DNA from 2 places in the Brevibacillus sp. FSL K6-6036 genome. Region 1 is predicted to be linked to the other one. Evidence: riboswitches for the same ligand, from Rfam matches in the RefSeq annotation. Region 1 holds a riboswitch; the other holds the start of a gene.
What was found. Region 1 has a riboswitch for S-adenosylmethionine ahead of NST37_RS18210 (pyridoxal phosphate-dependent aminotransferase). Riboswitches for the same ligand answer to the same signal wherever they lie in the genome.

Region 1 (15,976 bases):
TTGTGGTTGACGAAATCCGTCAGCACCAAAATCATGTGAATGCCAGTAGGGATTTTTACGCCGGTCTGGGAGTTTTTCCGCCCCGTCACATGATGAATATTGGTAAAACCCTGCTCCTCCAAAAAGTCTACAATATTTCCGAGGCGGTCTCCGCCAATGACGAGAATAGATGACATGTTTTTTCCTCCTAACCTGGTTTATCGACTTTTGTTGTGTATATCTATGGCTTTCATTTCTAATTGATAATGAATATCACTCTTATTGATAAATATTATCATTACCATTTAGCTTTGACAATACTCTCCATGATAAGTTTTTCAGACTGACACAAACTAGGAGATACATGCAGATAAAGGTTGCCCGGTTTATTTTTCCAACGTTATAATGAAACAAATCACCTGCAAGGAGGTGGCGTCGGGTGCAAGAAATGTCACAACTGCACGCCATATTTTCTCGAACCAGGGGCTATATCGACCGCTTTGCGGAGATTATCCAGCCCATTATCGATGCTGCACAGGACGAGCATACGCGACTCTACTACCACCACATCCTGGAGGAAGAAGAACAACGCCTCGGCCGTTTGCAGGAGCTGATTCCCTACATAGGCTCGCTCGACGAGGCAAAAAAAGCGGAACAGCTCAGCGACCGCGAACTGTCCCGCCTTTTATCCGACATCAATCTCGAACGGTTCGGCTTGCACAATTTTCGCGAGCATCTGGAGCTATCTTTGTATGAGTTCAAAGACGAGGAAACCCGCCAGCTCCTAAACAGCATGCGCGAATCCACCCAGGCGGACTACCTCCGCGTAAAGGAAATCATGGCAGCGCTAAGCGAGCGTTTCTCGGATGTGCACCGGCCTGATCTGACCGATCATGACGAGGGATACGATATCCACCAGGTGGATCATCTGAAAGCCTCCTCTTCTCCGGCAGTTGCCAATACCGGCAAGACTGCTGCCGCCCCAGCAGCCAAAACAGGCAGAAAGGGCCTGACTGTAGGCAGCTTAAAAGGCATGTTTTAAACTTTGCTTGCAGATTCCGGCAGGTAAACAGAAACGATTTGGAGGTATGTGGAATGGACAAGCTCCGCAAATATCCCGATTCCCCTTTGACTCACGATGAATGGAAGCAACTGGATGAAACCGTTGTTGATATGGCGCGACGCCAGCTGGTTGGCCGCCGCTTTCTCGATATTTACGGCCCGCTCGGTGAGGGCATTCAGACGATTACCAACGATATTTACGACGAGTCCCGCTTTGGCGGATTGAACCTGCGCGGCGAATCGCTGGAAATGACCCAGCCCAGCAAACGGGTCAGCCTGACCATTCCCATCCTGTACAAAGACTTCATGCTGTACTGGCGGGATGTGGCCCAAGCCCGGACATTGGGTATGCCGCTGGATATGAGTGCCGCTGCGAATGCGGCAGCCGGCTGCGCTCTCATGGAGGATGACCTGATCTTCAACGGCTCCCCGGGTCTGGACCTGCCGGGCTTGATGAATGTGAAGGGGCGTCTCACCCACTTGAAGAGCGACTGGATGGAGTCGGGCAATGCCTTTGCCGACATCGTGGAAGCGCGCAACAAGCTGTTGAAGATGGGACACAGCGGTCCATACGCATTGGTCGTCTCCCCTGAGCTGTACTCGCTTCTGCACCGCGTACACAAGGGAACGAATGTACTGGAAATCGAGCACGTCCGCAATCTGGTCACCGACGGCGTCTTCCAATCCCCGACCATCAAGGGCCGATCCGGCGTCCTGGTCGCAACCGGCCGTCACAACCTTGACCTGGCTATTGCGGAAGACTTCGATACGTCCTTCCTCGGAGACGAGCAAATGAACAGCCTGTTCCGCGTCTATGAGTGTGTCGTGCTCCGCATCAAGCGGCCGAGTGCGATCTGCACGTTGGAGGAAACAGAAGAATAATAACCGAGGCTGCAAAAAACAGGGTGCCCCCGTCGTCAAAGACTTCGGGACACCCTGTTTTATTCGATCCACGTATTCATTTATCGCTAGTGAGCGACTAGCTGGCTGTACTCCGCAAACGCTTTGCCCAAGCGGTTGATCGCCAGTTCGGTATGTTCCCGATCCAGCAGCGTATAGTTGAGGCGCATCGTATTCGTTTGAGGCTGGTCCGCGTAGAACGGGATACCGGGAACAAACGCGACGCCTTCCTTGACAGCCTGCGCCAGCAGCTTCTCGGAGTGTACATGCTCCGGCAGCTCTACCCAGAGGAACATTCCGCCTCTCGGTTTATTCCACTTCATGCCGCTGGTTTGACGACAGAGCAGCTCGTGCATCCACTCCATCCGCTCTTTGTACGAGTCGCGGATTTTTTGAATATGGCTTTCCAAATCAAACCGGGACAGCAGCTCATACAGAGCAAATTGGTCGATTGTGCTGGACTGCAAGTCGATTGCCTGCTTGGCTTTTACCATCATCTGAATCACCTGGCTGTCTCCAATCGCCCACCCCGTTCGAAGACCCGGAGCGACGATTTTGGAGAAGGTGCTGGTGTAGACGACAGCCGATCCGTCCGGATGCTCATCGAGAGAAAAAATGCTGCGATAAGGCGCCTCGCCGTCGAACTGGATTTCCCCGTACGGATCGTCTTCCAGAATCAAAATGTTGTTTTCCCGGCATTGTTTCAGCAGTCCCAAGCGTTTTTCCAGACTCCAAACCTTTCCTGTCGGGTTTGCAAACGTCGGAATGACATAGGCCATCTTCGGGCGATATTGTGCGATTTTTCTGGCAAGGTCCTCCATATCCATGCCTTCCGCATCTCCATCCACCGGAATAGCTCGAATGCCGCGAAATTGGAACAGTTGCACGGCCGCGAGATACGTTGGATTTTCTACCAGCACGACGTCGCCTTCGTCCAGATAGACACGGCAGAGCAAGTCGACGGCCTGCTGGGAGCCGGTAGTGATCAGCATGTTTTCTACGCCAACATTCATATGCTTTTGTTTCATGCGGGACGAAACCCATTCCCGAAGCGGAATGTACCCGTCAGTCAAGCCGTATTGCAGCGATTTTGCTCCGTGATCCAGAGCGCGATTGAAGGCTTCTCTCATTTCTTCGATTGGAAAAGAATCCTCTGCCGGCAGGCCGCCTGCCAAAGACAATACTTGATTGCCCTGTGTCAGCTTCAGGATTTCGCGCACGGCCGAGGAGCTGAGTGCGCTGGTTGATTTGGAAAATGAATATTCCATGTTCGGTTCCCCCTAGATTTCGCTTATACCTGTTTTATCACTGCGGCCGTCATAAGTCCAATCTCACAAATCTATCGGCGGAATAGGTTTTAGCTATGTCGAGCGATGGCTCGGTCGAAATCGTCGGATTTTACTCGCGACTACTTTGGTTGGGGGTATCGATGCTTGTGCAGATGTTTCCTGCTTTTCTTTTGGTGGTAAACCGGGCTGTAGAGGTAAGAAACAGGAGAAAAAGCAAAAGTACGGTGGGACGGGTTTTTGTAGGCAAATTCGAGCCCGTCTGGATAATCGAGTTGAAGGGCTTGGGAAAACTGGAGAGCTTCCCTTACTGGAATCTGTATGACGAAAACGGCAAGCGTTTCGACGTTCGGACCGATTTTGCCAAGACGTATATGGAGAATTCAGACAAGGGAGTCGTATTGGTCCAAACCCTGATTGTCAAAGGAATGGAGCAGCCTCCGCAAAAGCTGAAGCTCGCTTTGCAAACCATCGAAACACGGTACATAGACTTGAACTGGCAACCGCCGATCCCTCCTAGTCCATAAAGCTGGCCTGGGGTATCACCTGATTCCATCAAGCCATCATAAAGGCCCTGAGCGATCATAGCTCCGGGCCTTTTGCTTGGGAAGCCATGCTTTATGTTGCAAGTATGGCTTCCGCTATTCACGAAAAATAAGGCTGTCTTTCTTGAAAAGATTGCCGTCATTATGTTTTGGCATCCGTGAGTATCATTTCGAATCAAGCCTGCTTTATCCGTGAGTATCCTGCTTGATTCAGCCTGTTGTGCCACCCCGAATCGCAGGAGAAGCCTGTTTCCAGGCTTCTCCCCACCGCGGCCCCTGGACAAGGAGCAAGATAACCCGAAGCCCGCCAACAAGCTTACCGAGCAAACAGCCCCAGCTTCTCAATCCTTCGCACTGCCTCCGCCAGCCTTTCTTCGCTGGAAAGAAGCGCCGCGCGCACATACCCCTCGCCCGTCGGTCCAAAACCGACGCCAGGCGCAACCACCACATGAGCCTTTTCCAGCAGCAAATCGGAAAACTCGACCGATGTAAACCCTTCGGGAACAGGCAGCCAGCTGAAAAACGAGCCCTCTGAAGGCTTGGCCTGCCAACCGATCCGGTGGAGCTCGGCGAACAGCACATCCCGCCTGCTTTGGTAGACGGAGACGAGATCATGTACGCATTGCTGCGAGCCGGTCATCGCTTTTGCCGCCGCCATCTGCACAGCGCCGAAGAGACTGACAAAGTAATGGTCCTGAATCAAATTGACCAGCCGTACGAGCTCCTTGTTTCCGACCATAGCCCCGACGCGCCAGCCGGCCATGTTGTACGTTTTCGACAGGGTGTAAAACTCCACTCCTACTTCTTTTGCCCCCGGCACCTGCATGAAGCTGACCGGCTTTTTGCCGTCAAAGCTGATCGCACCATAGGCGAAATCATGGCAGACGACGATCTCGTGCTTGCGGGCGAAGCGGATGGTCTCTTCAAAAAATTCCACCGGAGCGTTGACCGCCGTCGGATTGTTCGGGTAATTGAGGAACATCAGCTTGGCTTTTTCCAAATCTTCCGGCTTCAACTGGCCGTAATCCGGAAGAAACGCGTTTTCAGCCTTGAGCGGCATCATGACCATGCGGCCGTCAGCTACAGCCACGCCGGACCAGTAATCCGGATAACCTGGATCGGGCACCAAAGCGACGTCCCCGGGGTTCAGCAGCACCTGACAAATCTCAACCAGACCTGTCTTGCTGCCAAACAGGATGGCTACCTCTTCCTCCGCGTCCAGCTCCACGCCGAACTCTTCCTTGTACCAGTGGGCGACGGCCTGCTTCAGCTCCAGCCTGCCGCTGAACGGCGGGTATTTGTGATGGACAGGGCGCTTGGCCTGCTCGCTCAGCTCTTCCACGATATGCTGCGGTGTCGGGAGATCGGGATTGCCCTGTCCAAGATTGATAATGTCATGTCCGGCCGCGATGGCCTTGTTTGTTTTCGCTACCAGCGTGGCAAAAAACTGCGTCGGCAGTCGGTCCACCATGGCAGATGGTTGGATGCGCATTGGCTTTCTATCCTTTCTTTCGCAAAAATAATCCAGACATCGAAGCAGGCATGCAAAAAGCCCCTTTTCCTGAACAGAAAAAGGGGCGGATCGTGCGTCTCCACGTTCTTATCTGTCAGGATCGCTCCTGCTGGAATTGGCACAGCATCTGCAGAATATCCTGCAAGATCCGCTGCCGGGCTTCATCGGGCCAGTCCCTCCACCTCTCTGGATAAGTTAACAGCAACCTATTTACTTTGAATGTCTACTATACTACTTGAGCAGGTTGGGAGTGTCAATACAATATCCCGAACCATGGCCCGGGCTGCTTTGCTGTTGCTGGCCCGGCAGCCTGCAGGGCCTCGTTAGACAGCCTGGCAGTCCTCAACTGTCAGCCTGGCGGTCCTCAACTGACAAACTGAGGAGCCTCACTGACAGGCTGAGGGGCCTCGACTGACAGCCTGAGCGGCCTCGGCTGAAAGCCTGCTGGTCTTCGCCTGACAGCTACGAGTATCCGTCCAAGCATTGCTTGTCATGACCCGAGCTTCTCCGGAGCAGGCAGAGCTGCCTTCATCTCAGGACGCTTTACAAAGGACGTGTACACGGTAAAGCAAGCGACAGCGACCAAAGCCAAAGCAGCCATGAAGTAGACCATCCCATTTGCTCCGAGCGCTTCAAAGATCACGGCGCCCATCAGCGGGCCGACCATGCGTCCTCCTGAGCCTACGCCCCCGATGAGGCCTTGAATGAACCCTTCACGTCCCGGTGGAGACAACTCGGCAGCGATGGTCGGGACGGCAGGCCACACCAGCATTTCACCCAGTGTAATGACAAACATGGCCACGAAAAAACCGGCGTACACCGTCGTCTGGGACAAGATCAGCATGGAGAGCGAAAAGACGTAGGCGCCTAACAGCAACTGCGCTTTCAGCGTACGGGCGAAGTGCCTGATCACCCAGGAGATAAACGGCTGCCCGAACAGGATCAAAGCACCATTCAGCGTCCACAGCAGGCTGTACTCCCTGAGCGTGATGCCCAGCGACTGCATATACGCCGACAGCACAGTCGTCCACTGCGAGTAAATAATCCAGCAGACCAACAACCCTGCCGACAACAGACCGAGCGCTAGCCATGCCATCGGGCGACCGGCAGCTTGAGCGGCATCCGTCGCCATTGCCGCCGCGGCCCCTTTTGATCCGCCGGCCTTCTCCGCCAATCCCGCGGCAGGCAGCTGTGCCCCCTCACCTTCCTCTGTGTGCTTCGCCGACGCTGCCACGAGCCGGCCTTCTTTTTCCTGACCGCGCTCAAGATCGACCGTGCGGCTCAAAAAGATAAAGAGAAACAGAACTGCCAGCTGCAGCGCCGCATTTCCAAAGAAAGTCCAGGCAAAGGAAATGCTCGCCAGCATTCCCGCCGAGGCGGAACCGATCGCTACCCCGATATTGAGTGCCACATAAACCGTATTCAAGCCCTTGCGGCCGCCGTCAGGCCACAAGAGGCCGATCAGGGCATTGAGCACAGGAAACATGATGCCGGAGAAAAATCCGTTCAAAAGCAGCAAGACCGTATACGTATGAAAGCTGGTTGTGAAGCCCAGTGCCACAGCTACGGCTACCGCTCCCGCTGTCGCGGCGTATACTGTGCGCATTTTCCCCCAGCGGTCAAAGAGAACCCCGCCTGTCAGACTGCCGATCAGGTACGCTCCCTGATTCAGCATCAAAAGAACACCCGCTACGGTGAGCGGCTTCCCGAGAAAATCGTGGATGTAGATCGTCACCAGCGGCCAGATACAGGCCATGCCCGTAGAATGAATAACGGCAGCAACGGCCAGAAGCCGGATGCTGCGCGGATAGGAATTCCATAGTCGACTCATCTGATGTTTACGCCTCGCTCCGATAAAAATCTCCGCTTTTCCCGCCGGTTTTGCTCTGGAGATACGTCGGCCCGATTACCATTTCCTTGTCCATGGCCTTGCACATGTCATAAACGGTGAGCGCGGCTGCGCTTGCGGCTGTCAGTGCCTCCATCTCCACGCCGGTCTTGCCGGTCGTTTTGACGGTTGCCTCGATATCCAATGTCGCTTTGTCCGCATACGAAAAGCGGATGTCAATGCCCGTCAGCGGCAGCGGATGACACATCGGGATGATCTCCCACGTCTTTTTCGCAGCCATTACTCCGGCTACCTGTGCGACAGCCAATACATCCCCCTTGGCAATCTGCCCCTCGCGAATGCGCAGCAGCGTTTCCGGCTTCATCGTGATTTTGCTGACAGCCACCGCTACCCGCTTGGTTACCTCTTTTTCGGAGACGTCCACCATTTTGGCCCGTTGTTGATCGTTAAAATGCGTTAATTCGTCGTTCATTTCTTCCTCCCATTTGCTTTCCGCCTGGGAATGCCCTTCTTTTTCGATAATCTAACCTTACATTCAGCACTGTAGAAAATCAATCGGGAATCTGCAAGAAGTCGCTCTCGGATTTGGCAGTTAGGCGCAATTATGTTATCGTCACAAGTAGAGAGAAGCTTTTCCTTCCTATAAATAACCCTTGGGAAACGAGGAGTGCTACATGCAAATATCTGTCCTTTTATTTGCCGGTTTGGCCGAGCTGGCCGGCGAGCGAACGATACAACTGACACTGCCGGAGGGAGCAACCGTACAGGACCTGCTGCAAGCCGCATCCAGCCAATACCCTGCGCTGTCCTCCCTGCTCGGCAGCTGCTTTATCTCCGTCAATCAAGAGTATGCCAAGCCGGATACGGCCATCCGGGCCGGAGACGAAATCGCCATATTGCCACCTGTGAGCGGCGGTCAGGACCCTCGTTTTGCCATCACGACCGAACCGCTGAGCGCTGACAAACTGGTCAAGCTCGTGTCCAATCCGCATGCCGGCGCTGTCCTCGCTTTTGTCGGAACCGTCCGGGAGTTCACGCACGGCCAGCGTACCGTATTGCTTGCCTATGAAGCCTACGAGCCAATGGCAGTGGAAAAAATGAAGCAGATCGCGTCCGAGGTTGAAGAGCGGTGGCCGGGTACGAAGCTGGCGATGCATCACCGGATCGGCGAGCTTGCCATCGAGGAGATCGCGGTGGTCGCTGCCGTAGCGACGCCGCATCGAAAAGCGGCTTTCGAGGCTGGCGAATACGCGATCGAGCGGTTGAAGCAGATCGTACCGATCTGGAAGAAGGAAATCTGGGAGGACGGCAGCGAGTGGAAGGGCCATCAGCAAGGACCTTGGAACCCGACAGCGCTTCCGGATGACGTGGAAAGGAGCTAACCTACCGTGAATACGCGTTATTCCCGTCAAATCCTGTTTCCTCCTATCGGCCGCGCGGGACAAGAGCGGCTGTCGCAAAGCCGTGTAGCGATTGTCGGCATGGGAGCGCTGGGTACGGTGTCCGCCAATCACATGGTTCGCGCAGGCGTCGGTTTTGTCCGGCTCATCGACCGCGATTTTGTGGAACCGAGCAACCTCCAGCGGCAAATGCTCTACGACGAGGACGATGCCCGGCAGCATTTGCCCAAGGCCATCGCAGCCCACGCCAAGCTGACGCGGATCAATTCCGAAGTCGCGATCGAGCCTGTCGTGGCTGACTTGACCGCCTACAATGCGGAGTCTCTGCTCGCCGATGTCGATCTCGTGCTGGATGCCACCGACAACTTCCAGGTGCGCTATCTCGTAAACGACGTCTGTGTCAAACACGGCATTCCCTGGGTGTACGGCGGAGCGGTCAGCGCGACCGGCACGTTTGCCTCCATTCGCCCGGGCGTGACGCCTTGCCTGCGGTGTCTCTTTCCGGAGCCGCCCAATCCGGGTGAAATGGCGACCTGCGATACGGCCGGGGTAATTGGCCCGATCATTCACATCGTGGCCTCTTATCAGGCGACAGAAGCGCTCAAAATCCTGGTCGGGGACACCGATGCGCTAAACCCCAATCTGGAGCATTTCGACTTGTGGAACAATCGCCACCACCAGATCAAGGTGGCGAACGGGCGTCGCGATGACTGTCCGACATGCGGCCAGCGGCAGTTCTCCTTTTTGCAGCCGGATTCGCAAGAGGGCCAAGCCGTCTCCCTGTGCGGCCGGGATACGGTGCAAATCTCCCCTGCCAGCAATATGTCGCTTGATCTGGATGTGGTCGCTGAACGGCTTTCCCCGCTGGGCCAGGTGGAACGCAACAAGTTTCTCCTGCGCTTCCACGTAGACCCGCACACGCTGGTCGTCTTTCCAGACGGGCGGGTGCTCGTGCAAGGAACGGATGACGTCAGTCTGGCCCGCACTCTCCATGCCAGGTATATCGGAGCTTGAGCGCACGGCGAGCATTGCAAAAAGTCCCCTTCTTTTTAAGGAAGAGAGGGGACTTTCTTGTCCTCCGCGAATGTGATGATAAAGGTTGTTCCTTCGCCTGGCCGGCTCTGTACGGCAATCTTTCCCTGATGCAAATCGACAATCTTTTTTACGATGGAAAGGCCAAGTCCGCTGCCCCCAACGGCCCGATTCCGCGATCTGTCCGCCTTGAAAAACCGCTCGAATATCCGCTCCTGATCCTCCCTTGAAATGCCGATGCCGGTATCGGAAATCTGCACGACCACCTCTCCCCCTATTCTCTGGGCACGGACGCTGATCGTACCGCCCGGGGGAGTAAATTTGATGCTGTTGCCGAGCAGGTTGGTCCAAACCTGGCTCATCATGTCCTCGTCCGCGACGAGCTCCACTTTTTCCAGCTCTGCGTCCAGCTCGATGCCTTTCTCCAGCCACTGCGGCTCACATGCCAGGATGATGCTCCGAAGCTGGTCGTCGAGACGGTAGCGCTTCCGCTCCATCGGATGCTGCCTCGCTTCCAGCGATGTGAGCTTCAGCAGATTGTCGCTCAGCTTTGACAGGCGCTTGCTTTCCGTTTCAATAATATCCAGATAATGGAGCTGTTCCTCGCGGGTGAGATGCTCGCTTCGCAAGGCGCGGGCGAAGCCGCTGATCGAGGTCAGCGGAGATTGGATTTCGTGAGAGACGTTGGAGATGAACTCCTGGCGCATCTGCTCCATTTCGTTCAGCTGCTCCGCCATATGGTTGATGTTCTCGACGAGCTGCCCCCACTGGTGCTCCGTTTTGATATCGAGCTTGACGCTGAAATCCCCTTTGGCGATCCGTTTCAATGCGTCGATCAGCAGTTGGAAAAGCTCCACATGCCGCGGCCTGACAAGCCGTGAAAGAAGAAACATAGAGCAAAAAAAGATGAGAAAGCCCAAAAAGGAGTTGACCAGTCCCCTGACAAACTCGGAAGGCTCGATCCCGATTTTCGGGTACAGGCCTTGCGTAATCCAATACGCAGCAGACCAGCAAAGATTGATGTAGATGACAAAGCCGATGACGCCAAGGACTCTGAGCCATATCACCTTCCTGTGCGGATGAACGCTCATGGCCTGATCTCCAGTCGGTACCCGAGCCCCCGAACGGTTCGAATCTGAAAGCCGCACTCCGACTCGGGAAAGCGTTCCCGCAGGCGGTTGATGTGCACATCGACGGTTCGCTCATTGCCCTCGAAGTCAAAGCCCCAAATCTGCTCGATCAGCTGCTCGCGGGAGATGGTCTGCCCCGGATAGCTGGCCAGCTTGAACAGCAGCTCGAACTCTTTGGGAGGAATCGTCAGCTTTTGGCCGCCCATCCCGATTTCAAATGTCTTCCGGTTCAATTGCAGCGAACCGGCCTGTACCGTGTGCGAGGCTGCGATCCGGTACCGCTTTAACAGCGCCTTGACGCGAACAACGAGCTCCGCCGGTTCGAACGGCTTGACGAGGTAGTCGTCCGTTCCCAGCTCGAAGCCTTTGATTTTTTGCGCAGTCTCTCCCTTGGCTGTCAGCATGAGCAGCGGGATGTCGTAATGCTTCCTGAGCTCGCGGCATAGCTCCCATCCATCCATACGGGGCATCATGATGTCGAGGATAACCAGATCCGCCTGATCCGTCTCCATGATAGCCATGGCTTCCTGACCGTCGGCTGCCTCCAGGATATCGAAGCCTTCGTTTTGCAAAAAGACCCTGACCAGTTCGCGAATATGCGGATCGTCATCGACAACCAGCAGTTTGGCCATTTGCCTACACCTCCTGTTTCATTCGCAGCTGCTGCGTGGCAAATTCGCGGTACATCGCATGTGTTTCAAGCAGCTCTTCGTGCGTTCCTTTTCCGGTAATCCTTCCTTTTTCCAGAAAGACAATCTGATCGGCATCTACGACCGTAGACAGGCGATGGGCGATGACGAGTGTCGTGCGTCCCTTCATCAAATTGTTGAGCGCCTGCTGCACGATGATCTCGGATTTGCTGTCCAGACTGGAGGTCGCTTCGTCCAGCATCAGAATTTGCGGGTTGCGCAGCAGCGCCCGGGCGATGCCGATGCGCTGACGCTGTCCGCCCGACAGCTTCATGCCTCTTTCGCCGACCTGTGTGTCATATCCTTCCGGCAGCTCGTCGATGAATTGATCGGCGTATGCCATCGAAGCAGCTTGCCTCAACTCCTGCTCGCTGACAGGACGCGAGATTCCGTAGCAGATGTTATCCCGGATGGTCCCTGCTATCAACGGGCTTTCCTGGGACACGTAACCGATTTTGCTCCGCCACGACGACAGCGTATAGTCGCTGATCGGGCTGTCGCCGAGCCGGATCGTTCCGCCAGTCGGCTGATAATACCTTTCGATCAGGGAGAACAAAGTCGTCTTCCCGCTGCCGCTCGGTCCGACGATCGCCGTCACTTTCCCCGGCTCGACCCGAAAGCTTACATCGTCGAGAATGGTCTCCCCGTTTTCGTAGGCAAACGTCACCCGGTCGATATGGATCGGCAGCCCCGCATCCTCCAGCGGCCGTCCCGAAGCGTGGTCTTCTTCATCGGCTTCCAGCGTGGAGATGATCCGCTCTGTCGCACCCATCGCTTTTTGCAGCTGGGTAAAGAACTGGGTGAACTGCCCGAGCGGCATGATGATTTGAACCAGATAAAGAATAAACGCGACAAGCTCTCCTGCCGTCAAAGCGCCCGTGGAAACGCGCATTCCTCCATATCCCATGATGACGACCAAAAGCACCATCAGGACAAACGAAATGAGCGGACCGATCAGCGCCTGTACTCTGCCTTCCTTTAATCCGAAACGGAACAGGTTCTCTATTCCCCGCTTGCCGCTTTGGTACTCGTGCGGCTCGGCATTGGATGCCTTGACGAGACGGATTTCCGACAGCACCTGATTCATGATGGTGGTGAAGCTGGCGGTCTCGTCTTGCAGTCCCTTCGATATTTTGTACATCTGCCGCCCCAGCGGGACCAAAATGAGCAGTGACAGCGGAACGGCAATCAGCATCGTCAGCGTCATCTGCCAGTCGAGGTAGAGAAGCGTCGCTACCGAACCGATGATGGAGATGATCCCGGTGAAAAAGCTGGACAGGTGATCCGTGATCAGCCCTTTTACGACTCCGGTATCATTCGTCATCCGGCTGATCGTTTCCCCGGTCCGGTGGTTGTCATAATAGCTTACGGGCAGGACGAGCAGCTTTTTCCACAGCCTGTCCCGGAGAGCGGCGACGATGCTTTGCCCCACGTGATTCAAAAGATAGATGGTCAGCCCTCCTGCGATGGCCTGGGCGATGAAGGCCACGGCCAGCAGCACAATCTGTCCGGTGGTGATCGAAGCGAGCGTAAAGCTGTCCACAAGATTTCGCGTAAACAGCGGGATCACCAGACTGACAAGCGTCGTGGCGATGCTCATGAACAAGGCCACGCCCAACTTCAGCTTGGACGGGTTGGTCTGTTTGATCAGCTCGTAAAAAGAGCGCCAGTTTCCTGTTTTTGTCTTCGTTTGCGTATGTGTCTGTTCCATAAATAATGATTTCTCCTCTCCTAAAGCTTTCCGCTTGATTCCCCCAACACCCTTGCACCATTTCTTTGGCAATGCGGCGATTTTCCCGTTCGTTTCACTTCCCATCCGGTTTTATGCATGGAGAAACGATACCGCATGAATGTAAACGGAATGTAAACGGGATAATACATGGAGTCTGGTTATTTTTCCTAGCTCTACCGTCAAAGCGGCATCGTGTTTTTTCCGAGTGATTTTGTGTATAAAGGATGAAATTTGGGGTAGAAGCGGGGAAACAAATCGAGTATAATAGGTTCGTAATGAAGAAACGAAACTATGTTTCACCAGATGAAACCCCGAAATAATTAGGGAGGTTATGCACATTGGCTACACACGATGCTTACAACGTGAAGTCTTCCCTGCAAGTGGGCGATAAAGCGTACGCATACTACCGCCTGCAAGGCCTGGAAGAACAAGGAATCGGCGAGATCTCCAAGCTGCCATTCTCGATCAAAGTCCTGTTGGAGGCGGCAGTTCGTCAGTTTGACGGCCGCGCCATTACCAAAGAACACGTACAACAACTGGCAAACTGGACAAAAGGACGCGACGGCAATCAAGAAGTGCCGCTCATGCCTGCCCGTATTGTCCTGCAAGACTTTACTGGTGTTCCTGCTGTCGTAGACCTCGCCGCTATGCGCATCGCCATGAAGCGCGCCGGTGGAGATCCGAAGCGCATCAACCCGCTCGTACCGGTTGATCTCGTTATCGACCACTCCGTCATGGTTGACGATTTCGGAAACGACAAAGCTCTCGATAACAACATGAAGCTGGAATTTGAACGCAACCAGGAGCGCTACCGCTTCCTGCGCTGGGCTCAAACCGCTTTTGACAATTTCCGTGCGGTTCCTCCTGCGACCGGTATCGTTCACCAGGTAAACCTGGAGTACCTCGCATCGGTAATCGCTACCCGCGAAGTAAACGGCGAGCTCGTCGCTTTCCCTGACTCCCTCGTAGGTACCGACTCCCACACCACCATGATCAACGGTCTGGGCGTACTCGGCTGGGGCGTTGGCGGTATCGAGGCAGAAGCAGGAATGCTCGGCCAACCGCTTTATTTCGTAACGCCAGAGGTCGTCGGCTTCAAGCTGACCGGTACCCTCAAAGAAGGCTCTACCGCTACCGACCTGGCACTGACTGTAACACAAATGCTGCGCAAAAAAGGCGTTGTCGGCAAATTCGTAGAGTTCTACGGTCCTGGCCTGTCCAACATCTCGCTGGCTGACCGCGCTACGGTTGCCAACATGGCTCCTGAATACGGCGCGACCATGGGCTTCTTCCCGGTAGACGCGGAAACGCTCAACTACCTGCGTCAAACCGGCCGTGAAGAGTCCTTGATCAACCTGGTGGAAACCTACACCAAAGCACAAGGCCTGTTCCGTACAGACGACACGCCAGATCCTGTCTTCTCCGAAACACTGGAACTGGATCTGTCCACCGTCGTACCGAGCCTGGCTGGTCCGAAGCGCCCGCAAGACCGCGTAGAGCTGACTTCCATGAAGGAATCCTTCAACGAAAGCCTGCGTACGCCAATCGAAAAAGGCGGCTTCGGTCTGTCCGAAGAGAAAATCGCTGCTGAAGCGCAAGTAACCTATCCGACCGGTGAAACTGCGACCCTGAAAACAGGCTCCGTCGTTATCGCGGCAATCACTTCTTGTACCAACACCTCCAACCCGAGCGTTATGCTGGGCGCAGGTATTCTGGCGAAGAAAGCGGTTGAAAAAGGCCTGAAAAAGCCTCCGTTCGTGAAGAGCTCCCTGGCTCCAGGTTCCCGTGTCGTTACCCAATACCTGATCGACGCTGGTCTGATCGACTCTCTGAACGCCATCGGCTTCAACGTCGTCGGCTACGGCTGCACCACTTGTATCGGTAACTCCGGTCCGCTGCCGGAAGAAACCAGCAAGGCAATCGCTGACAACGATCTGACTGTAGCGGCTGTCCTGTCCGGTAACCGCAACTTTGAAGGCCGTATTCACGCCCAGGTGAAAGCGAACTACCTCGCTTCTCCTCCGCTCGTTATCGCATACGCGCTGGCTGGCAACGTGAACATCGACCTGACCAAAGATCCGATCGGCATCGGCAACGACGGTCAACCCGTTTACCTGAAAGACATCTGGCCAACTCCGCAAGAGCTCAACGAAGCAATGGGCAAAGCGATGAATCCGGAGCTGTTCCGTGCGCAATACGCAAAAGTATTCACACAGAACGAAGAGTGGAACAAAATCGACGCTCCGACAGGCGATCTGTACGAGTGGGATGAAAAATCCACCTACATCCAGGAGCCTCCATTCTTCAAAAACCTGGCTGGAGACGCAGGTCACATCGACGAAGTACTGAAAGCACGCACCATCGCGCTGTTCGGTGATTCTGTCACAACTGACCACATCTCCCCTGCCGGAAACATCTCGCCGACCAGCCCGGCTGGCCGCTATCTGCAAGAAAACGGCGTAGAACGCAAAGACTTCAACTCCTACGGCGCTCGTCGCGGAAGCCACGATGTCATGATGCGCGGTACGTTTGCCAACATCCGTATCCGCAACCAAGTGGCACCTGGCACCGAGGGCGGGGTAACCAAATACCTGCCGACGGGCGAAGTCATGTCCATCTACGATGCGTGCATGAAATATCAAGCAGACGGTACTCCACTGGTTGTTCTGGCCGGTAAAGAGTACGGTACAGGGTCTTCCCGCGACTGGGCGGCAAAAGGCACCTTCCTGCTCGGCATCAAGGCTGTTATCGCAGAAAGCTTCGAGCGCATCCACCGCGCCAACCTGGTAGGCATGGGCGTACTGCCGCTGCAATTCGCAGACGGTCAAAGCTGGAAGTCTCTCGGCATCGATGGCAGCG
Region 2 (15,976 bases), 1.9 Mb from region 1:
TAACGCTGTGTGTCAGAGTAGGAAAACGTCCGCCCCTGCAGCAGCTTGTCATCGGAAAAATCCAGTCCGTCGACCAGTACGCCCGTCCCGAAGGATGCTTGCTCTACCTCCGCAAAGTAGTTTTCCGGATTTTTGTTCAACACCATTTTGCCTACAGGGAGAAACGGAAATTGTTCCTCCGGCCAAAGCTTGGTCGGGTCCAATGGATCAAAATCAAGCTCCGGATGCTCGTCATCGCTCATGATCTGGACACAGAGCTCCCACTCCGGGTACTCGCCTCGCTCGATTGCTTCGTACAAGTCCTGAGTAGCGTGGTTGAAATTTTGTGCCTGAATTTTTTGGGCTTCCTTTTGCGTGAGGTTCTTGATGCCTTGGGAAAGCGGCTGCCAATGGTACTTCACCAGAACGGCTTCGCCCTCTTTGTTGACCCACTTGTACGTATTGACGCCCGAGCCCTGCATCTGGCGATAATTGGCCGGGATGCCCCACGGAGAGAAAAGAAACGTAATCATATGCATGGCTTCCGGGGTGTTGGAGATGAAGTCAAAGATGCGCTCCTGGTCCTGAATATTGGTCACCGGGTCCGGTTTGAACGCGTGAATCAGGTCCGGAAACTTCATCGCATCCCGAATGAAAAACACTTTCAGGTTGTTGCCTACCAGATCCCAGTTGCCGTCTTCCGTATAGAATTTGACGGCAAAGCCGCGCGGATCGCGCAATGTCTCCGGCGAGTGGATGCCGTGGGTGACCGTGGAAAACCGGACAAACACGGGTGTGCGCTTGCCCGCTTCCTGAAACAGCTTGGCCCTGGTGTACTTGGCTATAGGCTCGTCTCCCACTTTGCCGTACGCTTCAAAATAGCCATGGGCACCTGTCCCGCGCGCATGAACGACCCTCTCCGGAATGCGTTCCCTGTCAAAATGGGTGATTTTTTCCAGAAAATCGTAGTTCTCCAGTGTCGTGGGGCCTCTTCTGCCCACCGTCCTCATGTTCTGATTGTCCGTAATGGGGTGTCCTTGCCGGTTGGTGAGAGAATCTTCGCCCTCCCCCGCAGTCATTCTTTTGTCGTATACGCCGCCGGCACCCATTACCGAGGTCCCGTTCTCTCCTTCCGCTGACGCTCCTCGTTCCTGATGAACATCACTCATTGCATTCCCCCGCTTTCAGTCAAATAGCTTGCTTGCACGTTTTTTGGTTGCACATATGTAATATCTTCCTGCGGGGGTAGCTTTATGCAAAAATTGTCTGCGAAACCATTAGAGAGGGAATTTCATGCCACATACGAATGTGTAACACTCTGGAGATGTTGGTCGGCAAAACCGCTACAGGGCACAGCCTAAAGTGAGCCTGAAAACTGGCTTCTTCTGCTGCGCCCTGTATGTAGCGACTTTCATTTGGCTTCCAAGTCAGCAAAGGATTGACTCCAATCCTTCCTACGCCCGCTTTCTGCGCAATTGATAGTACGTGACTGCCAATGCCAGCGCCAGGACAATTCCTTTAATGATGTCATACGCATAATAAGGAAGATTCAGCATCGTCATGCCGTTCAGCAGGACACCGATCAGGATGGCCCCGACGAAGGTGCCGAATACATTGGGCTTGCCTGCGCCAAATACAGAGAAACCGACAAACGCCGCGGCCACCGCATCCATCAGCATGGAGCCTCCGCTGCTCACCTGACCGGTTCCGATTCGCGCAGCCAAGAGCATCCCTCCGAGTCCGGCAAACAGGGCAGAGAGCACGTAAGCAAGCGTCCGGTACCGGTTCACGGGTATTCCGGAGAGCCGTGCCGCTTCCACATTCCCTCCGGTCATATAAAGCATGCGCCCTTGTCTCGTATAGGTCAAATAAATATGCGTGACCGCCACCAGCAAAAAGGTAAGCAGCACAGGCACCGGTACGGAGAGAATCTCGCCTTGCCCCAGCCAGAGAAACCATTCCTGAAATTTGCCCGGAGCAGTCGTCCCGTCCTCCATCGGCATATTGGCGTAGATCGAGTAGCCCTTTGAATAGGTCATATGGACGCCGTTTACGATGTACAGCATCGCCAAGGTCGCCAACAGGTCGGGAATCCGAATCTTCACGACCAACAGCGCGTTGATCAAGCCCACCAGAACGGCCAGAACGATCGGAACCGTCAATGTCGCGACCGCTCCTTGTTCGTACCAGACCATCATCGATGCGGAGACAACGGTAGTCAAGGAGACGGTCGAACCGACAGACAGGTCGAATCCGCCGACAATCAAGGAAAACGTAACACCGACGGCCACAAATGTGACGATGGAGATGGAGCGCAAAATATCCGTGATGTTGGCATAGGTAAAGAAATAAGGATTGGTCAGGCTAAAAAGCAGGATGACGATGGCGATCACGGCAACCGTTCCGTATTTGTAGACAAAATCAAACAAGCTGTATTTTTTTGCTTCCATCTTATTCACCCCCGCTTGCGTAATACATGATTGACTCCTGGGTCGCTTCTTCCCGGCTCAGCTCTTTTACGATTTGTCCCTCGAACATGACGAGGATCCGGTCCGCAATCCCCAGCACCTCGGGAAACTCGCAGGAAAAATACAGGATGCCTTTTTTCTCCGCGGCGAGCGAGCCGATCAGGCGGTAAATGTCGCTTTTCGCCCCGATGTCCACACCCTTCGTCGGCTCGTCGAACATAAAGATGCGCGCATCCGTATCCAGCCATTTTCCGATAGCGACCTTCTGCTGGTTTCCCCCGCTCAAGTGGCCGACAGGCTGACGAATGCCCGCTGTCTTTACCCCCAGTTTTCGGACGATCTTCTCGGCTTGCTCCGACTCCAGTCTTTGCTTCACAAAGCCCCTTGGCGACCATTTGGCCAGGGTAGCCACCGACAGATTGCGGGCGACCGACTCCTCTACGAATATCCCTTCCTTGCGGCGCTCCTCCGGCACGAGGACGATCCCCGCCTGGACTGCCTCTTTCGGCGTGCGAAGCCGCAAAGCCCTGCCGTTTACAATCAGCTTGCCATCCTCCCACTCATCCGCGCCGAACAGCAGACGTGCCAGCTCCGTCTTCCCTGCTCCAACCAGGCCGACGACACCGACGATTTCTCCCTCGCGCACATGCAGGTCCGCTCGGCGAACCTTGCCTCCTCTGGCGTTTTTCACTTCCAGGATGGTCTCGCCGATCGGCACCTGGGTCTTCGGGAACTCCTCGGAGAATGTCTTGCCCAGCATCGCGGCGATGACCTCGTCCATCGTTGTGTCCGCCGTCTCTTTGGTAGAGATCCGTTGTCCATCGCGCATGACGGTGATCCGGTCGCAGATTTGAAAAATTTCCGGCAGCCGGTGGGAGATGTAGATAATGCCCAACCCCGCTTGCTTGCACTGCTCGATGATCTGAAACAGCCGCTCTGTTTCCGTGTTGCTGAGCGGAGCTGTCGGTTCGTCAAAAATAATGAATCGGGCCTGCTGTACCGTCGCCCGGGCGATCAGGATCAGCTGCTTTTCGGACAGCGTACAGGCTTCCACCTGCTTTTTCACAGGAATGGAAAAGCCAAACCTTGCGAGAATCGCTTCCGCCTCTTCATACAAGCGGCGCCAGCTGATCAAGCCCTTTGCTTGGATTTGGCGATCGAGCAATATGTTTTCCGCTACACTGAGGTACGGGATCAGCGCCGTATCCACTTCCTGATAGACGCATTGAATCCCGAGCGCTTTGGCATCCTGCGGCGACTGGATCGCGGCCTCCCTGCCATCAATCACAATGGAGCCTCCGTCCGCCACATAGGCTCCCGTCAAAATCTTCATCAGCGTGCTCTTCCCCGCTCCGTTGGCTCCGAGCAGAGCGTGAACTTCTCCCGCTTTCACTTCGAAATCGACGGAACGGAGCGCGGGTACGCCAGAGAACTGCTTCATGATGCCGTTCATCTGCAAAGTCGTCATTTTCTGTCCCCCCTTATTAAGGAAGAATCCCGTTGATGGATGATCAACGGGATTACGCTACACCATCTATGCAGGATTACTTGCCCCATTCTTTCACGTACTGGGAGAGATCTCCCATCGTGATTTTCTTGTCCGTCGGCAAATCGTCTCGCTTGACCAGCACAGGATTCAGTTTGACGCTGTCCGGCACCTGCTCGCCGTTGATTTTTTTGAAGACGGTTTGGGCTTGAATCCGTCCGATGTTGCCCGGGTCTACCGCTGCAGTCGCTACCCACGAGGTAGAGGGATCCTGCATGAGCTGCAGGTCTTCGTCGCTCAAATCGATCGAGTATACTTTGATCTCGGTACGGCCGGCTTGCTGAATGGCGCGGGTCGCTCCTTTGGCGAACTCATCCCAGGAAGCCCAGACCGCTGTAATATCTCCTTTGTTTGGATACTTCTTCAGAATGGCTTCCATCTGCGATTGCGTATCCAGCGCGGTGTTGTTGGTGGCGCTGCCGAAAGCGGCAACCTCCTTGATATCCGGATATTTCTTCAAAAAGGCTTCGTACGTGATCTGGCGTTTTTCCATCGGTGCAAAGCCAGCCACCCAAATTTTCACGATGTTTCCTTTGCCGCCGGTATCTTCAGCCAGCTTCTCCAGGCTAAGCTCAGCCAGCTTCTGGTCATCCTGCTCTACTACAGGAACCCCGGGAAGCTTGATGTCTGTATCAAACAGCACGAGCGGGATGTTTTGCTTCACAGCCTTTTCTGCTCCTTGCTGCAGTGCTTCTGCAGTGCCGTGGTCAATCAGAATGCCGTCGAAACGCTGGTTGACCGCCGCATCCAGGTTGGAAGCCATTTTGGACAGATCGGTATCTGCGTTGAAAACAGTCAGCTCTCCGCCGTTCTTTTCTACTTCGGCTTTGACGCCGGCAATGTACTGAGCCGAGAATGTGCCTACGTTTTGCCGCATCACGAGCGCGATCCGTTTTGCTTTCTCGCCGGAGCCGCCACCCGCTCCGCCGTTTCCGGAAGACGCGCTGTTGCCCCCGCCGCAAGCTGTCAGCAAAAGAGACACAGAAAGGATAAGCGATCCAATCAAACTAAACTTCTTTTTCATATCGGAAAACCCCCTTTTTAAAGTAACACGGTACGCTGTTCTGCGGTTTTGAACCGGAATCGACATCCATTTGCTCCATCAAAAAAGCCTCTTTCCAGATGAAAGAGGCTTAAATCAGCGGATTTTCGCCTCTCATCTGTCAGGTATCGCTACCTGTAGGAGTTAGCACCTTGGCTCAAAAGAAACGTGTTCCTTTGCGCTAGGTTGCCGGGCTTCATTGGGCCAGTCCCTCAGCCTTCTCTGGATAAGAGTTCATATTCTCATATCAAAACCTTTTGTATATACAGAATATAATGGCTGCTTTCAAACCTGTCAACTAGGATTTTTTCCCCTTCCCTGTCCCTATCTTTTCAAATGCCTGGGCGACAAACCAACTGTGCTCCTCCCGCATCTTTTGTTCCGTAGACGCATCGAGTCCCCAGTCGGATATTTTGGAAGCCGGGCGCAAAGCTGCGAACAGATCCCAGTAAGACAGGTCTGTAAAATCGAACTTCGTCAAGGATTGATAGCGACCGGTAAAACGAAGCATCGCCTCGATGCCGAATGCCCACAGAATCTCCAGTCTGGCGTTGGCAACATCCGCGAGCGGATCTCCGAGCTGCGCGTCCTCCCAGTCGATCACTGCAGCAAGCTGTCCGTCCCTCCACATTACATTTCCTGGCCAAAAATCTCCATGCAGCAGTACGCATGGATTCCGCGAAGGAAATGGCCAAACTGCCTCCAGAACATCCCGAATGCGTCCCTCACCCAGCGATTCATCTGTGATTGCCGGCCGTTTTTCGATTTTCTCGGTACATGCCTTCTCCAGTTTGGGCAAAAAGGACAAATCCAGCTTCGAGACGTCCACACTATGAATCCTGGAAAGCTGCGCAGCTAGCTGGAAAACGTGGTCGGTCACATCGGCAGGAGTGAACTCAGTCTTTCCCTCGATGTATTCAATCACGACGTACGGCGTGGAAAAAATCTCGCCTGATTGATCCAGGAAAAATGGCACTGGCGCGGCCACCCCCACAGACTTCAGGAGTTCCATCAGCTTGAATTCATCTGCTGCCACATGGGGATTCTGTGAAATGTCTGCCGCACCGTGCCGGCGCACAACCATTTTTTTCCTTTTGCCGTCAAGCTGCTCGATTTCAAGCGCCGTCACCTGCGCTGAGACACCGCCTTTCAACTCCCAGGAGCGAACCAGCTTGCTTTGGGGTTCAAGCCTTTGAACCAATCTTTGAAAGCAGTCCCTTTCCGTTGATTCTGTCATTTGCACCTCTCCTTTGCCTTTTCCGGAATATTCGCTATCCCCGTGATCAAATCATCCCGGTTTCCCGCAGAAGATGAAAAATGAAAAGCGGACAGCTCTCGAATGGGCCGTCCGCTTCTTTTGCTCGCTTTACGGGTCAATCGCTGTTTATCGCTTTAGTTGGATGTGCAGCCATTGCATTTTTCACCTGGACTGCAACTGCTAAAGCCAGCGCCTGACCAATCCCCCTACAAATTCCCAACTACTTCTGCTGGTAATTTACTCTTACGATCTTCCAGCCATACGGGCTTGATTCTTCCTGTTCCAAAGAGTATTCCACCTGATAATTTCCTGTCAGCGTATGCTGATAGCTTCCTGTCACCCACAATCGCTTCGGATTGCTGTCATCTTTCCTGACCACCAGGCTGCCGCTGTAATCATGCAGAGGGAGCGGAGCGATCTCTTCCAGTGACTCTTGGGCGTCCTTGCTGAAAAACTGCCCGATCCGCGACGGGTCCTTCTGGACATACGCCTGATTGGCGGCGGTGAGGAAGAGGTTGACGATGTTTTTCTGGCGAAGCTGCGTTTCCTTGAACTGCTGAGGCGTATCGCGTTTCCAAAGATCATGCAAGCGTTTCAGGACGATGGCAAACTGCGCTCGTGTCATTTGTTTTTTCGGGTCAAAATTTTTGTCTGCGTTAAAGAGATAGAATTCGGAAATCGCTGCCGCATAGGGCGATGCCGTATCCTCGTATTTGGGATCGTGCTTCCACAGATAGTAGCCCGTATAGTAAGGCTTCACTTCATCCAGCTTGAGGGTTGTCGCCCGCATTTTGTAAGGAGCCAGGACATGGAACAGGATCATGCTCGCTTCTTCTCTGGTCAACGGCTTTTGCAAATAATCGGAGGACAGCCACCAGTCGATGTTGTTCTTCTGTGGCTGCTTCATACCTCCACGTTCGGATAAGTGCAGGTAGTACAGCATGCTTTCTCCCGGATCGAAGGAATTGACAAATCCGGTTTGTATGTCTAGCATGGCGCGCATATTGGCAAGGAGTTGTTCCGTTTCCTGTTTATAAGAGAACCGTTGATCCACATGCGTATTTGGCTTGGCTGTTTCCAAGGGACCATAGATGCCTTCCAGCACCCGGTTCAGCAAAGCCAGCGCTTCGCCCCTGGTAACCGGATTGTCCGGATGAAAATACCCGTACTTGAGGCGGTAAACATTCAGTGCGCTCAGTTCCTCGATTTCCTTTTGGGCCCAATGCCCCTGAATATCCTCATAGTATGCGGGAGCCGCAGAAGCGCCGGGGACAAAAAAGCTTTGGACGAACAGACCGAACATAACGATCCAGGCAAGATAACGTTTGTACATTTCTCAGTACTCCTTTCCAAATAATGCTTCGGGCAACATTTTCCCTAGGTAAGTGATCGTGCTGATGCTGACGGACGGGAATACCATGCGATTATCGGATTTCCGTTTACTTGTGGACTGCTCCTGTTTTATCGATCTGGATCAGCTTCCCGTTCTGTTTGACTGTGGCGACGCCATTTTTAAAAGGCGTGGCGTACTCGTACTGGCAATCGATGACGAGGCTTCCCTCGGCGTTGATGTACCCGAACTTCCCGCCCTTTTTCACGACAGCGAGCCCTTCGGAAAAGCTTGTCGCATGGTCGAATTGATACGCAATCGCCAGCTCCTTGTCAAACGGATTGATCTGTTTGACATAGCCCCATTTCCCGTTCTGCTGGACCGGCACAAGCACAGGGGCTGGTGCGGCTTTTGGCTGCGGCTTTGGCTGGGCGGGCTTTGCCGCAACCTGACTGGGCTTTGCTGGTTGTGGTTGCGGCTGTATGCTAGGAGTCGGCGTGCTTTGCTTTTTTGGGCTTTCTTTCTTCGGTCTGGGGGCGGCTTCTTTTTTTGCGACTGTCGGAGGAGCGGCTTTTGCGGCAGTCTCCGCTGTCGCCGCCGGGCTGGGCGTCGCTGCCGCTTCTGCTGGCGGTTGTACCGCCTGTTCCGCTGGCAGCTCTGGCTGCGGCATTGAGGGAACAGATGGCATCAGCTCTTTCCCCTGCCCGCTGAGACTGGACGCTGTCTCTATGGCTGCAACTGCCTTTTCCTTGGCAAATCCAAACAGGGACGAGCGCATATCTTTTCTATCTCCGTCACTTGCGGGGCTGGACCCATTGGGCTCCTCCGTCTCCTCTGCTGGCAGTTCTTTGCTCTCGGAGGTCTGGTTGGCCGGAGCGGGTTCTGGCTGGGCACTTGCCGAATCGCCTTTTCCGCCGCTCATCTGGGACAGTGCGACGCCGTTAATAATCAGCGTGACTGCCACGATCGCTCCTCCGATGATCAGGCTTTTGCGATTGCCCCAGCTCTTCTTTTTTTTGACTGGTCCGGCGGCGGCCGTCACCTGGATGTGCGTTTCCGTCCGCTGCCCCTCATACTGGGCCAGGACGACCATGTTTCCGACCACACCTACAGTTACAGCACCTGCCTTGGTTACTGTGCCAATCTGTGGCTGATCTGTGCTCCAGCGTACTTGCTCAGTAATGTCCTCCTCCCGTCCATCCATCCAGACGAGGTACGCCTTCAACTGTGCGGTTTGACCGGGATGCAGCTCCAATTCAGCCGGTACGACTTTGATGTAATGGGTAGTAGGCTCCCCGGTATTCGATTGTATGGACATGGTGGCACCCCCTAATTCTTCAGGTTTATCGTATAGGTATTTACACCTTGAACAGAAACGGCGTTAAAGTAAGCAAGACCGGACTGAGGAAGCTTCACAGCGTACGAAATGCCTCCTCCGGCATCTTTTAGGCCTTTTACCGTCACTACGCTCGGGACGGGAACGCTGATCGCTGCCGGCTGATTCGTCAAAGTAAGTACGGGGTATACCGACTTTCCATTGACAAGGATCTCGATCTGATCTCCGTCTTCGGCGTTGAAATCCCAAATCAGCATGGTTGCCTCCCCCGCTTCGTCGGCAGGGCTCTCTACGACAAAATCCTTCGCTTCCAAACCGGCCGTATTCTCTTCGGCAAACAACTGTTCACCGGCTGCGACGGACGTGCTGACCCGGCTATTGACGATCTGAGCGGCATCCCCCTCCGGCAGTTGTCCCCCCGTAAAGAAGACGGCCGCGGCAATCAAAATGGTTGCCAGCAAAAATGATTTTCCGATTCCTTTTTCGCCGGGGACCGCATCATGGGGCTCGGGTTTGCTTCTGCTGTCCGGAGCGTATGACCGAGGCGCATCTCCCCTCGTCTCCGACTTGCTTGACATGCGGCGCGACTCTTCCACTTGCATCACCCCTGCTTTCTCACGGTGAGACTAATCGGATATTTGCAGTACCAGTAAGACAAGAAGACCCGGGTCACCAGAACAATCACGACCGCTCCTCCTATCGCCAGCCACTTCGGAAACAACAAGCTGTCTGCCCACTGGTTCATCACTTCCAGACCTGCAGATGTTCCAATCGCCATAAAGTAAGCGATATGCAGGAAAGGCAGCAAAACCGGGTATTTTCGGTACAAGGTTCGCAAGGCTCCCACCCGGACGGATGCGAACAACAGTCCGCCGATCACTCCCAGCACAATCAGGGGATACCCCAGACGGGGAGCCTCGTACTTGGCTACCTCGATCATGTCGAGGATAGAGAACAGCGGCATGGTGACCAGGATCAGTACACAGGGGAGCAGGAGCAGATAGAAACAGACCGCGAACATCGCCTTAGCTGCTTTCATAGATAGCCTCCTCCACCACATCGCATTCTTCCAACATGGCCAGCTCTTGTATGGTTGCGTGTTTGTTTCGGCTCAGGCGCATGGCGTGCGAGCGTATTGCCCGTTCACACAGATTCCTGACAAAGCGTCCGTTCCCCGCCATCTTGTCCCCTTGCGTCTGAACAAACTGCTGCCGTATGGCTCGCTCTGCCGCAGCAGAAGCCTCATAGCCTCGCTGCGCCAACAATTGCCGGGTGATTTGCAGCAATTCATCAGGTGTATAATCCGGAAACTCAATGATCGTCGGAAACCGTGAACGCAAGCCGGGATTGCTTGCCAAAAACCCGGTCATATCCTCGCCGTAGCCTGCCAGAATGACGACGAGACTGTCGCGAAAATCATCCATCGCCTTGACCAGCGTGTCGATCGCTTCCCGGCCAAAGTCACCTTCGGCCCCCGCCAGTGCGTATGCTCCATCGATAAAGAGCACACCCCCCAGCGCACGCTCGATGACTTCCCGCGTTTTGAGTGCCGTTTGCCCCACATAACCGGCGACGAGCCCGGAGCGATCCGTTTCAATCAGCTCATCCCGCTTGATTACGCCCAATCGATACAACTGCCGCGCAATGATCCGGGCCACCGTCGTCTTGCCTGTTCCGGGATTCCCTTGGAAAATCATGTGCAGCGTCTGTCCCGCCGCATCGGGTATTCCGGCCGCTTTCCGCCGCTGTGCGATCTGGATTTGTGCCGCCAAAGACCTGACCATGTATTTGACCGGCTCCAATCCCACGACGGCAGCCAGTTCCTCCTCCAGCTCGGCCATTATGTTCTCTGCAGTACCGCACTCCTTATCACCGATGCCCCAGTCTTCAGCTCGCAGCCACCTCCACTCTTCCGCCCCCGCTTCCAACTGGGCCAGACGAGCTGATTGCCTCCTCACAGCTTCCTCAAACAGGTTGCGAACCAGACGCCCGTTTCCGGTATCGCTTCGGCCCCGTACCTGCTTGCCTTCAATCATTCCGAGCAAATGCTGACGGGCATCGGGATGGATTTCGTACCCGCGGACGATTACCATTCTCTCCAGAAGCTCCGCCATCTCTTCCGGCGTGTAGTCGGGGAATTCGATCTGCAGCGGAAAGCGGGAGCGAAGACCGGGATTCACTTTCAGAAAGGCGTCCATCTCCCGTGTATAGCCGGCCAGGATAACGATCATCTGGTCCCGGTGGTCCTCCATCGCTTTGACCAGTGTATCGATGGCTTCCCGGCCGTACAGATCGGCAGGGTCCCGGGACAGTGTGTATGCCTCATCAATAAACAGCACGCCGCCAATCGCCTCCTTTATCCTTTCTGCGGTTTTGGCGGCTGTGGAGCCGATATACTCGCCTACGAGATCCTGTCTGGTCACCTCGACCAACTGACCGCCCGACAGCAGCCCCATGCTTTTCCAGATGCGGGCCACGAGCCTGGCTACGGTTGTTTTTCCCGTACCCGGATTGCCTGAGAACACCATGTGCATCGACATGGGAAGCTTCGTTTGGCCTGTCAGGCTTCGCTTTTTTTCAGCCGTCACGACATCCAGGCATTCTCGAACGAATTTCTTAACGGCGTCCAATCCGGTCAACTGCTCCAGCTCCAGCAAAGCTTCTGAAAGCTCCTGCTCCTGCCCTCTCGCCAAACCCGGCAGCGGCAAGCTGACCGCTCCGCTGACGAGAACGAGCTCTCCCTCCCGGAAAGCCACCAGCGCCTCCTGATCGGAACGAAGCACTCCTCTCGCTCTCCAGTCCAGCAATTGCGGGGTAAATACATGTGTGACCCATTCCTCAATCGCCTTCTCGTACCGTTTTGTCTGTTCTACCTGTTTGGCGAGCTCTTGAAAAACGGACTCTTCAAAAGAAAGGGTCAGCCGGATATCCGCTTCGAGCCTTTCTGCTTGCGCCAGACACCTTTCTCCCAGCAGCTTCGCCAGAGTATCAAGGCCGGGGGCAGCAGTGAACGCGCACGTATCCAGACTTTTTACCAGGGCTTGCGGAACGGCTGGCGAAATCATTTTCTCCAGCGTCCTTCGCTCCATTTGTTCAGCGGCTCCTGCTGTTTCGCTTTTGGGAGACGGCTGGTCCACATGGAGGACCAGGAAGTAGTCGGAGGCCTCTATCTGTCCCCCCTCCGGAGTCCGGATCAAGCCATCTGCAAACAGCTTCGTAACGTACTGGACGATTTCCGGGCCAGCCCGCTCAATGCCTCTGAAGCAAACCGTCCCGATTCCGTCCCGAAAGGCATTTGCACAGTCGAGGAGAAACAGCGTATGTGCCTCCCGCTCACCATATCTGTCCAAATCGACCGTCGTGACGTGGCCGTACGGCAACAGCCGCTTTCGGCAAAACTGATCGAGCAGCAAAGATAATGTTCGCAGCTTGCCCGTCCCTTCGGGTCCGGCCAGCAGGAGCCTGTGCTGGACTTTTCCGCTTTCCCGAAGCAAAAAGCTTTTTTTGTAGGCGATCGCCACTTCGTAGACGAACGGCTCCTGCCGGTTGATTTGCCCGTTAACCTCTTCGATGATGGCCGGGAAAAGATCCTCCAGCTCGGCCCGGGACCGGACCCAGGCATGCTTGTTCCACCCCCGGACGGTATCTGCCACTGCCTCTCTTCCGCTGGCCAAAGGGCCAAAGGTCTCTTTTCCCGCAGACGAGGCTAGCGATTGGCTTTGCCCGGCCATCCCGCTCTGCCGAAATGGCGATGTTTCGGGCTGTTGCTGACGCTCTGCCTTTTTCCCCGAAAACCCTCGCTCCCGTATATGGTCAAGCAGTTGAAGCTCCGGAAAGAGAATGCGCATCCACTTTTTCCATGCCATGTCTGAATCGTTTCCTTTCGTCATCCCGCCTCGTCTCAATGGGCTTGATAGAAAAATCCAGAATTGTTATGATGTAGAACAAATGCCAGATTGGGCAAAATATCCAGCCCGGAGGGGCGTTTATGAAGATTTGGAATGCAACGAAAAACAGAATGATCGCACAGCAGGCCAAATGTGCCGACACGTCGGTCACAAGGATGCTCGGCTTGCTCGGGAGAAGCACGCTCCCGGAGGGACAGGCATTGATCATAAACCCGTGCAAGGCTGTCCATACCTGGTTTATGCGTTTTTCCATTGACTGTCTGTTTGTCGATCAACACGGCGAGATCGTCCATCTCATGGAGGAGCTGCAACCATGGCGGTATACTCCGTTTATAAAAAGGGCGGCCTATGTTATCGAACTGCCTGCCCATACGATCCGCAACACGCAGACTGAAATAGGCGATCGACTGGAAATTACAAGCTAACGAAAGGAATCGTGACCATGATCATTCAGCCATCGAATATCCAACCTCAGCCCATTTCAGTTCTTCTGGGCCATAGTCTGAAAACGGGGAAACGGATCTGGCTCAGCCAGTTTCCCTTCCTGTTCCTGATCGTTTCCCTTCTCTTTTGGTCAGAGCAAGCGCTGACAGGATGGGCACAGTCCCAGCAGTTGAAGGAAGCGTTCAGCCCGCTGATCATGACGCCGGTCAACGGCATTCTGCTGTCCCTCTATTTCGTCTACGTGGGAATCGTTTTGAAACGATCTCATTTGGGAACACAATGGGATCAGCAGCTTCAGGCGCTGACGGCCTTTGGCAGCCTGGTGCCCGTCGTTATCCTTGCCAGCCTGCTTGAATTTGCAGGGGTGGCATTAGGTACGCTACTGCTGATTATTCCGGGCATTTTGCTCATGATCTGGTTTACCGTCTTTCCTCAGGTGATCGCCTTTGAAGGGATGGGGGCGATCGCGGCACTGAAGCGAAGTCTCTTTTTGGTAAAGGGCTCCACGCTTCGCGTCCTGGGCATCATCCTGATCTTTGCCGTCGTGAGAGCAGTATTGCAATACTTGCCCGGCTTTTTGTTTCCGGCAATTGCCAGTCAGCCGGCGATAGCCTTCCTGCTCTTCCTCATACGCGAAATGCTGATATTGCCGTTTGAGGGCGCCGCCTACTACCTGCTGTACCTGGAGCTTCGCACAAGAAAAGAAGCATTCGATTTCGACGTATACCAAGAGGAGAGCAGCAGAATGTAATACCGTATCTTGTACGGACGGTCGCGGGTGGCCGTCCTTTACTCTTCCATCCTCGCCTCCGCAGATGCGGACAAGGTGGTCCCCTGGATGCCAAACATTTTCATGAAGAAAAACTGGCACTCCGCTTCCGCTTTCACGACAATGGTGCCACCGCTCACCTCTACACCGGTAAGCTGAGCCTGGGGATAATTGATCGCCAGGTAGCTGGCTGCTAGCGACCGTGCTTCGCCCGGTACAAGCACGACCTGCGGTTCTTCGGGCGGCTCTACATTCCAGAGATCGCGGTCATACGAATCCAGTCCCGCCCAGGCAGCAGCGTCAGTGGCCTCGGACAGCTTCGCCTGATGATAGGCGATCACCCCGGTGTCAATGACCAGCCCGGCCACAGCCACAAGGACAGGAAGAAAAGCGGCGAACAGCACCAGGGCGCCGCCCTTTTCGTCCCGTTTCCACCGGCCCCACTTTCGTTTCCATTCCTTTTTCCACTTCGCTGGTATTTTCATCTGACCTCATTCTTTCCTGCTCAGGATTTTTGTCCCACCGCTATAGCACTTTATAGACAGCCGTATGCTCAAGCTTTACAACAGGATTGGAGAAAAACGCGCTGATGATCGGGATCGTCACCGGGTAGTCATAAGTGACTGTCACGCTGATGTCATTTCCCGTTTCCCGGATCTGGACATCGTGAGACCCGCTCAAGCCGTTCGTTAGAATGGACAGGGCGGTGTTGCGGATTTTGGCCCGCGCGGCTCCTGCCCCCTCATCATCCCAGACAGCGCCGCCCACCCGCGCTCCCTGGCTGGCAGACAAGACCACGAGGGTTTTGGCGTACATCATATGTCCAAAAACGAGGATGCCCGTGATCAGCAGGATCATGACAGGCAGGACAATCGCAAATTCCGTGATGGCCTGCCCTTCTTCTCTTTTGACAAGTTGTCTCAGACGATTGCGGATCCCCAATACATGGTCACCACCGTTCCGATAAATATTGCGATGCCGTACGGAAATACCGGCTGGGAGCGATCTTTCAGCACATGTAAAAAGTCCTTCAGCTTTCCGCTACACAAATAGACAATAAAGAGATAGAGCAACTCGCATGTCCCTTTAAAGCCTCGCGCAGCGACAACGATCCCGGCTGCGATGACTCCGCCGACTGCGATCACGACAAAACTGTTGGTGACGATAAAGGGAAGACCCATGACCGCACCGATGCTGCCCATCATTTTTACATCACCGGCGCCAAAGGCTCCCATCAGGTAAGGGACAAGAAATATTCCAAGTCCGGCCAGCAAGCCCAAAAGATGCTCCACGAAGCCGGACCAGCCGTACAGAATGGTGCCGTTTGCCAGTCCGGCCAGCGCGAGCGATACCGTCAACAGGTTGGGGATTCGATATTTCCACACGTCAAAGATAAGCGCGATCGTCAGACCGAACAGACAAAGACCGTACGTGAACATTTCCAAACTCAGCTGCCCTTGCCAAGACCGTCAGCAATATCTTTAAATACTTTGACAATCTTATCCTTCATGGCGACCAGGCCAGCGATGGCGGCAATCGCGATAATGCCGAGAATCAAGCCGTACTCGCTGAGCGCCTGTCCTTCTTCTTCTTTCCAAAATTTCACCAGTGCTTGTTTCATTGCGAATCCCTCCATTGAATGGTTGATTGATTTAGAAGCCTTGCAGTGTAAAAACATACCCTTCCTGCTGGAATGAATAATTGCTGTTCAGAACGTCCTTCTTGTCAACGACGATGCTGAGCGGACGTGCTTCCCCTGTCGAAAGACTGCCAATGTCCTGAGCATTCGGAGCAAACGGAACCTCGACTACCTTTTGTCCATCTGCTTGGTAAATCGTCAGCACAGCTTTCGAAAGATCGGCAGACGTCAGTGTTTTCCCTGGTACGCCATTTCGC

Region 2: another riboswitch for S-adenosylmethionine. It lies ahead of NST37_RS02265 (sugar ABC transporter substrate-binding protein); the one in region 1 lies ahead of NST37_RS18210 (pyridoxal phosphate-dependent aminotransferase).

What each region holds. Positions count from the first base shown of each region.
Region 1 is NZ_CP150173.1:3,600,268-3,616,243, forward strand. It holds gene NST37_RS18185 (DUF2325 domain-containing protein) at 1-176, opposite strand, end outside; gene NST37_RS18190 (IMEF encapsulin system ferritin-like cargo protein) at 428-1,021, shown strand; gene NST37_RS18195 (family 1 encapsulin nanocompartment shell protein) at 1,075-1,923, shown strand; gene NST37_RS18200 (PLP-dependent aminotransferase family protein) at 2,010-3,209, opposite strand; gene NST37_RS18205 (hypothetical protein) at 3,371-3,754, shown strand; gene NST37_RS18210 (pyridoxal phosphate-dependent aminotransferase) at 4,089-5,264, opposite strand; SAM riboswitch class I at 5,370-5,482, opposite strand; gene NST37_RS18215 (MFS transporter) at 5,776-7,116, opposite strand; gene moaC (cyclic pyranopterin monophosphate synthase MoaC) at 7,124-7,606, opposite strand; gene moaD (molybdopterin converting factor subunit 1) at 7,809-8,516, shown strand; gene NST37_RS18230 (ThiF family adenylyltransferase) at 8,523-9,548, shown strand; gene NST37_RS18235 (HAMP domain-containing sensor histidine kinase) at 9,584-10,657, opposite strand; gene NST37_RS18240 (response regulator transcription factor) at 10,654-11,328, opposite strand; gene NST37_RS18245 (ABC transporter ATP-binding protein) at 11,333-13,096, opposite strand; gene acnA (aconitate hydratase AcnA) at 13,456-15,976, shown strand, end outside.
Region 2 is NZ_CP150173.1:388,808-404,783, reverse strand. It holds gene NST37_RS02280 (catalase) at 1-1,088, opposite strand, end outside; gene NST37_RS02275 (ABC transporter permease) at 1,434-2,429, opposite strand; gene NST37_RS02270 (sugar ABC transporter ATP-binding protein) at 2,431-3,915, opposite strand; gene NST37_RS02265 (sugar ABC transporter substrate-binding protein) at 3,992-5,017, opposite strand; SAM riboswitch class I at 5,147-5,268, opposite strand; gene NST37_RS02260 (phosphotransferase family protein) at 5,334-6,272, opposite strand; gene NST37_RS02255 (S-layer homology domain-containing protein) at 6,514-7,626, opposite strand; gene NST37_RS02250 (WG repeat-containing protein) at 7,733-8,941, opposite strand; gene NST37_RS02245 (hypothetical protein) at 8,953-9,537, opposite strand; gene NST37_RS02240 (hypothetical protein) at 9,561-9,998, opposite strand; gene NST37_RS02235 (AAA family ATPase) at 9,985-12,825, opposite strand; gene NST37_RS02230 (DUF192 domain-containing protein) at 12,948-13,292, shown strand; gene NST37_RS02225 (hypothetical protein) at 13,310-14,062, shown strand; gene NST37_RS02220 (pilus assembly protein TadG-related protein) at 14,101-14,565, opposite strand; gene NST37_RS02215 (TadE family protein) at 14,606-15,022, opposite strand; gene NST37_RS02210 (A24 family peptidase) at 15,001-15,519, opposite strand; gene NST37_RS02205 (Flp family type IVb pilin) at 15,528-15,701, opposite strand; gene NST37_RS02200 (SLAP domain-containing protein) at 15,733-15,976, opposite strand, start outside.